Tautonia marina: one gene and its partner. Each later gene encodes a partner of the first gene's protein in a complex. Links are inferred from orthologs where the notes say so. Each region holds a gene or a part of one and is shown on either strand. Other genes may lie near its edges.

What was found.
Region 2: the proteins of GA615_RS00455 (region 1) and pabB are in contact, whole or in part, in a solved structure (PDB 8RP0), measured with the Escherichia coli proteins. The link is inferred for Tautonia marina from one-to-one orthologs.

What each region holds. Positions count from the first base shown.
Region 1 is NZ_WEZF01000001.1:108,144-111,363, reverse strand. What follows is about bases 248-3,154. They hold GA615_RS00455 (anthranilate synthase component II), read left to right. Parts: upstream 248-1,369; coding sequence 1,370-1,939; downstream 1,940-3,154. Other genes in these bases: GA615_RS00450 (molybdopterin molybdotransferase MoeA), read left to right, coding at 1,988-3,154; GA615_RS00460 (hypothetical protein), read right to left, coding at 532-1,143; GA615_RS00465 (endonuclease/exonuclease/phosphatase family protein), read right to left, coding at 248-305. In the rest of the region: more of GA615_RS00465, read right to left, coding at 1-247; more of GA615_RS00450, read left to right, coding at 3,155-3,220. UniProt on the Escherichia coli protein: Part of a heterodimeric complex that catalyzes the two-step biosynthesis of 4-amino-4-deoxychorismate (ADC), a precursor of p-aminobenzoate (PABA) and tetrahydrofolate.
Region 2 is NZ_WEZF01000002.1:413,378-416,574, forward strand. Bases 292-3,175 are described here. They hold pabB (aminodeoxychorismate synthase component I), read left to right. Parts: upstream 292-957; coding sequence 958-2,394; downstream 2,395-3,175. Other genes in these bases: GA615_RS04190 (sugar phosphate isomerase/epimerase family protein), read right to left, coding at 292-827; GA615_RS04200 (aminotransferase class IV), read left to right, coding at 2,391-3,175. Outside these bases: more of GA615_RS04190, read right to left, coding at 21-291; more of GA615_RS04200, read left to right, coding at 3,176-3,197. UniProt on the Escherichia coli protein: Part of a heterodimeric complex that catalyzes the two-step biosynthesis of 4-amino-4-deoxychorismate (ADC), a precursor of p-aminobenzoate (PABA) and tetrahydrofolate.

The DNA of each region.
Region 1 (3,220 bases):
ACGGAACCGGAGCGGTTAACGTTGCGATCCACTTCCTGCAAGGCGACGACATCCGGCTCAACCGCGTTGATCACCCCGGCGATCCGTTCCAGGTCTACCCTGTCATCGAGCCCTCGGGCGTGGTGAATGTTGTAGCTCAAGACGCGGAGCCGAATCGGCTCGTCGGCCCCGGCGAGCGGAGCCAACCACGCGAACAACGTGATGGCGACCAGCCAGGCCGGAAGGGATCGAATTCGCAGGGCGAGGAACGTCAGCAGTGATGGCTCGGGAAGCATGGCGGCCTCGATCAAAAGGGGGTCAAACAAGCGACCGCTTCGAAACGATCGCGCCGCCAGTGTAGCGATGCGCCGCTGCGGAGGGCAGTTGTTCGGCTCCACAAACCGCCTGGGGCCGATCGAGGCTCAACGAGCCGGGCCCCCTTCGCTCAGGAATGATTGCGGATCGAAAGGAAGAACGGTTCAACCCGAGCGAGAGGGCCCGCAGTTTCGGAGGAGTGGAAGCCAGGAGACGAGCCATCGAACGCCGCGTCAATCAATTGCGGATCATGCTGTCAATCCGGCTGGAGTTCGACGGAGGCGCCTGGACCTCTCCGGAGAAGCTGGGCACCTCGGCCGAGGGGACTTCGCGGGTCAGATCGCTGTAGGGGCTGACGGGAGTGGCGGCCGATCCGCTCGGGGCACCGCCGGCGGCGTGCATGCCGCCCATCCCGGAATAGGGCAAGTACCGCTGACCTCGGGTGACGAACGGGTTGTAGTAGTTCGGCAGGAACATGGTTTCGGGCGGGACGGCCATGTAGCGGCGGAAGTAGTAGGCGGTGGTGCGGTCTTCTCGGATCGGCAAGGTAATGCCCGGATCGTACCAGCCGTAGCCGTCGGGCGAATCGTTTGGGAAGCCCCAGCCGTCGCCGGGTCCGGGGTTCGGCAGGATGAAGCCCCCCGAGCCGCCGTGCGCGTGATGATGTCCGTATTCGTGTCCGTGTCCAACTCCACCGTGCGCGACCGCGAGCGCTCCCGGACCATGAGCCGGCACGCGCATGCCGTGGACCGGATGAGCGGGGATCGGCGGTGGGGAGAGGATCTGCCCCCCAAGGGGTTGACCACCAAACACGGTCAGACCCAGAGCAATCGTCAGGCCGGCGAGCATCGGGACTCCCTCCTCTTTGAGATGGTGCTCGGGCGGTCGGCTGGCAGTCCTCCGGACTCCGACAACGCCCCGTTCCCGTTCATCGTTAAACCATCGACGCCGCGACCCGGTTCGACCCTCCCGATCCCCACGACTGTCCCGCAATCGCTTCCGGTTGTGACGGTTGCCGGATATGATGCAAGGGAACCCCCTGGCCTCCGACCGACAGTCCTCCGGCAGAACCGGCATGATCGCCCTGATCGACAACTACGACTCGTTCACCTACAACCTTGTTCAGCGCCTCGGCGAGATCGACCCGACGCTCGATCTCTGGGTCGTACGGAACGATCAGACGACCCCCGAGGAGATCGCCTCGCGGTCGCCGACGCACGTCATTATCTCTCCCGGCCCCTGCTCGCCGAACGAGGCGGGCATCTCGATGGCCGTGGTCGAGCAGTTCGCGGGCAAGGTTCCGTTGCTGGGCGTTTGCCTCGGGCACCAGTGCATCGGGCAGGTCTTCGGCGGCTCGATCGTCCGCGCCGATCGGATCATGCACGGCAAGACCTCCCTGATCTACCACGACAGCCAGGGGGTCTACCGCGGCCTGCCGAACCCGTTCGAGGCGACTCGCTACCACAGCCTGATCCTCAAGCCCGACACCGTTCCGGCCGACTTCGAGGTCGTGGCCTGGACCGATCAACACGAGATCATGGGCATCCGGCACAAGGTCTGGCCGCTCGAAGGCGTGCAGTACCACCCCGAGAGCTTCCTGACCAACGCCGGCACCGAGTTGCTGCGGAACTTCATCGGGAAATGACCGGCAAGGCCGATCCATCCCTCCGACTCGAAGCGAGATCCTGCGCCGATGCTCTCCGTCGCCGAAGCCCTCCGCGCCGTGCTCGATCATGCCCAGTCCCTCCCCCCGCGTCGGGTGCCGCTGGCCGACGCCCTGGGAGCCGTCCTGGCCGAGTCGGTGACGGCCGACCGCGACCTGCCGCCGTTTGATAAGGCCCTCCTCGACGGCTTCGCCGTGCGATCGGCCGACCTGCAAGGGGAAGGGCCGTTCGACCTGGACGTGATCGAGGAAATCACCGCCGGCCGGGTACCGACGAAGCCGATCGGACCCGGCCAGTGCTCGGCGATCATGACCGGCGCCCCGCTGCCCGATGGAGCCGACGCCGTCGTAATGGTCGAGGACAGCGCTCGAACCGGCGACCGCGTCACCCTCTCCCCCCGCAAACCGGTTTCCCCCGACGCGGGCCGCCTGACGAAAGGCCGGGAGATGCGGCAAGGGGAAACCCTGCTTGGCCCCGGCGATCGGCTCGACCCGGTCAGGCTGGGCTTGCTCGCGTCGGTCGGCTGGGCCTCGCCGCAGGTCGTGCCGAGGCCGGTCGTCTCCATCGTCTCGACCGGCGATGAGATCGTGCCGCCCGACCAAACCCCGGGACCGGGCCAGATCCGCAACAGCAACGCCACCATGCTCGATGCCCTGGTGCGAGCCTCGAACACCGAGAGCGCCGTGGCTCCCATCGCCCCGGATGAGCCGGTGCGGTTGCGGGAAATCCTGGCCGAAGGGCTCACGCGCGATGTCATGCTCATCACCGGAGGCGTTTCGGCCGGAAAGCTCGACCTGGTCCCGGGCACGCTGGAAGGGCTCGGCATGAGGGCCGTCTTCCACAAGATCCGACTGAAGCCGGGCAAGCCCTTGCTGTTCGGGATCGGGCCGGATCGCCCCGGCGGATTGCCCGGAACGCTCGTCTTCGGCTTGCCGGGCAACCCGGTCAGCGGCGTCGTGGGCTTCCTGCTCTTCGTCGCCCCGGCCCTTCGCGTCTTGCGCGGGCTTCAAGGAGCACCGGCCGCGACAATCACCGCCCGCCTGGCGAAACCGTTCGCCCACCGAGGCGATCGGCCGACCTTCTTCCCCGCCCGACTGGGCGAGGGCTCCATCATCGAGCCCTTGAACTGGGCTGGCTCGGCCGACCTGCGCACCGTGGCAATGGCCGACGGCTTCGCCGCCTTCGAGGCTGGCGACCGCGCCTACGACGCCGGCGCGTCTGTTCCGTTCCTCCCCCTGCCCCGGATCGACCCCGACGGGCCT
Region 2 (3,197 bases), on another replicon or contig:
ATTGTGAGGCGATGGGTGATTCAGAAGCGTGCGAAGCGGTCGGCGAGGGTTTGGAACTGGGGGGCGAGGGGGCGTTCGGGGTCGGGCCAGATGGTGAGAAATCCGGAGTAGTGGATTTCTTCGAGGGAGCCGAGGTATTCCTCCCAGTCGAGGACGCCGGCGGGGAAGCCGAAGCCTCGGGGGTGGAGGGAGAAGGCGGAGGAGGGGCCGAGGTCGGAGGCGGAGGAGGCGTCTCGGGCGTAAGCGTGGGCGACGAGAGGGCCGAGGGCTCGGGTGGCCTCGATCGGGTCGTGGCCCATGCGGAGGAGGAAGCCGGGGTCGAGGCTGGCGGCGAGGCCGGGCTGATTGAGGGTGTCGAGGAAGGCGCGGAGGTCAGCGCCGGATTCGGTGCCGGTTTCGAGGGCCAGGCGGATGCCTCGGTGATCGGCGCGGCGGCCGAGTTCGTGCAAGGCGTGGGTGAACAGGGCGCGGCGGGAAGCGTCGGACTCGGGGGGAACGGCCCCGACGCGGGCGAGGACGAGCGTCGCGCCGAGGTCGAAGGCCAGGGCGAAGGCGGAATCGGCCTTGGCCAGGCGGTCGTCGAGCTGCTCGTCGGTGTCGAACGGGCGTCGGGTGGGGAGGCTCAGGGCGGTGAGCGAAACCTCAACCGTGCGCAGCGCGTGGCGAAAGTCGCGGCGGCCGGTGTCGGAAAGTCGAGAGGGGTTGAGGTCGCCGGTGGCGTCGAGGACGATTCCTTTGGCCCCGAGTCGGGCGGCCTGGCGGAGCTGGTCCTTGACGGTCTGGTCGGGGTCGGGGAGCAGGCGAATGCCGAGCGGAGAGCGGATCATGGGGTCGTGTCTCGAATCGAGCGGAATTGGCGCGGGGGTCGGCTCTTGGTCTGATGGGATTGTATCGTGGCGGCGGTCGTTTTCGAACCGATCGCGTCGCGATGTGTTTCCAAGTTCGCCCGAAGTTGACGTGACGGACCCCGCTGCCGTGCCCGAGACCCTGCCGCCGACGATCGGCCTCCCCCTGCTCCGATTCCCTCTGGACCTCTCGGCCGATCGGCTCCGCCTGCGGGTCGGCAGCATGCCCGGCGCGGCCTTGCTGGAAGGGGGACCGGGCTTCGGCGATGCGGGGCGCTGGAGCATTCTGGTGGCGCATCCGGTGGGGACGTTTGCGTTCGATCCGAGGGACGACGAGGAACTCGGCCGAGGCGATCCGCTGGATCGGCTGGGTCGTTGGATCGAGGAGCTAGGACTGCAAGGTCCGCTGCCCGCGGAGTTGGGACGTGAAACGGGAGACGACTTGCCACCGTTTCTCGGGGGGTTGATCGGGGTCTTCGGCTACGATCTGGCCCCCTGGATCGAGCGCGTGCCGCGCAAGGCTGCTTGCGCCAGCCGGATGCCGAGCGTTTTCTTTCGTCTGTACGATACGTTTGTGGCGGTCGATCATCGCTCGGAAACCGCCAGCCTGTGGGTGGTGAACCTGCTCGGCGAGCCGATCGAGCGGGTCGAGGAGCGGGGGAATCGCTGGCGAGGATGGCTGCAAGACGCTCCTGAACGTGTGGCGAAATCGCGGTTCGAGACGCCGCTGGTCAGCAATTTCTCGGCGGAGGGGTATCGACGGGCCGTGGGCCGGGCGGTGGAGTACATCCACGCGGGAGACATCTTTCAGGCGAACATCTCGCAACGGTTCGAGGTCAGAGGGACTCCGGTGCCGCTCGATCTGTATCGCCGATTGCGCACGAGAAGCCCGGCCCCCTACTCTGCGCTGTTGCGGCTGGATGAGGAGCGATCGGTGATCAGTTCCAGCCCAGAGTTGTTTTACGAGACGCAAGGGGCTCGGATCGTGACCCGGCCGATCAAGGGGACAAGGCCGCGGGGAATTTCGCCATCGGAGGATGAGGCGCAGCGAGCCGATCTCATCGCCAGTGCGAAGGATCGCGCAGAACTGGCGATGATTGTCGATCTGGAACGAAACGATCTGGGGAGAGTCTGCGCGTATGGATCGGTCCGGGTCACGGAGCCATCGTCGATCGAGAGTTACGCGACCGTGCATCATCAGGTGGCGACGATCGAGGGACGATTGCGCGAAGGGGTGGGGCCGATCGATGTGGTGCGGGCGGTCTTTCCGGGGGGTTCGATCACCGGGGCGCCGAAGATCCGGGCGATGGAGATTATCGACGAGCTGGAGCCAACCCGGAGGAGCCTCTATACGGGGGCGATCGGGTATTACAGTCTCGGAGGCCGCTCGGCATTCAACATTGCGATCCGGACGATGCTGGTGGAGGGGAATCGGGTGTCGTATCAGGTGGGCGGCGGTATCGTGGCCGACAGCGACCCGCAGCTCGAATACGAGGAAACCCTGCACAAAGGGCGAGCCATGCGAGACGTGCTGGAGGCTCGGGGATGATCTGGGTCCGGGGGGAGATCGTTCCCGATGAGGCGCTGAGGATCAGCGTGTTCGATCGGACGTTTGAGCATGGGCTCGGGCTGTTTGAAACGCTTCGGACCTGGAACGGACGGGCGACGTTGCTGGAGCGGCATCTGACCCGGTTGCAGGGCTGGGCCGACGCACTCGGCCTGCCGATGAGGCCGGAAGAATTGCCGGATCACGGGGCGGTGGAGGCCTTACGGGAGGCGGAGGGAAGGACCGGAGATTGCTCGCTGCGGATCGTGCTCTCGGGAGGTTTTGATGAGGGCAGGCCCGGAACGATCTGGATGAGAACCCGGGCGCTTCCTCCGCCGATTCCCGATGCCGGTCTGAGCGTTTGCTCGCAGTGGAGAGTCGCCCCGGAAGACCGTCTGATGCAGGCGAAAACCTTGAATTACTGGTCGAGGCGGATTGCCTTCGAGGAAGCGCAGCGTCTCGGGTTTGACGAAAATCTCAGCCGGGACGAGTCAGGGGCGATCCTGGAAGGAAGCCGGAGCAATCTGTTTCTGGTGGAGCGAGGGGAGCTTGTGACCCCCGGGGTCGTCCGCTCGCAAGGTTCCTCAGCCCCGTTCCTGCCGGGAATCATGCGGGGGGTGATCATGGAGCGGGCGAACACGCTCGGGATGACCCTTCACGAGGAGGCGAGCGTGACGATCGACCGGATGATCGCGGCCGAGGAGTGCTTTCTCACGAACGCCGGACGAGGCATCATGCCGGTCGCCCGGTTCGATCCGGAGGGGGTGACCGGCCCTGAGAGAGGCCGTCGCTACAATACCCCTGGA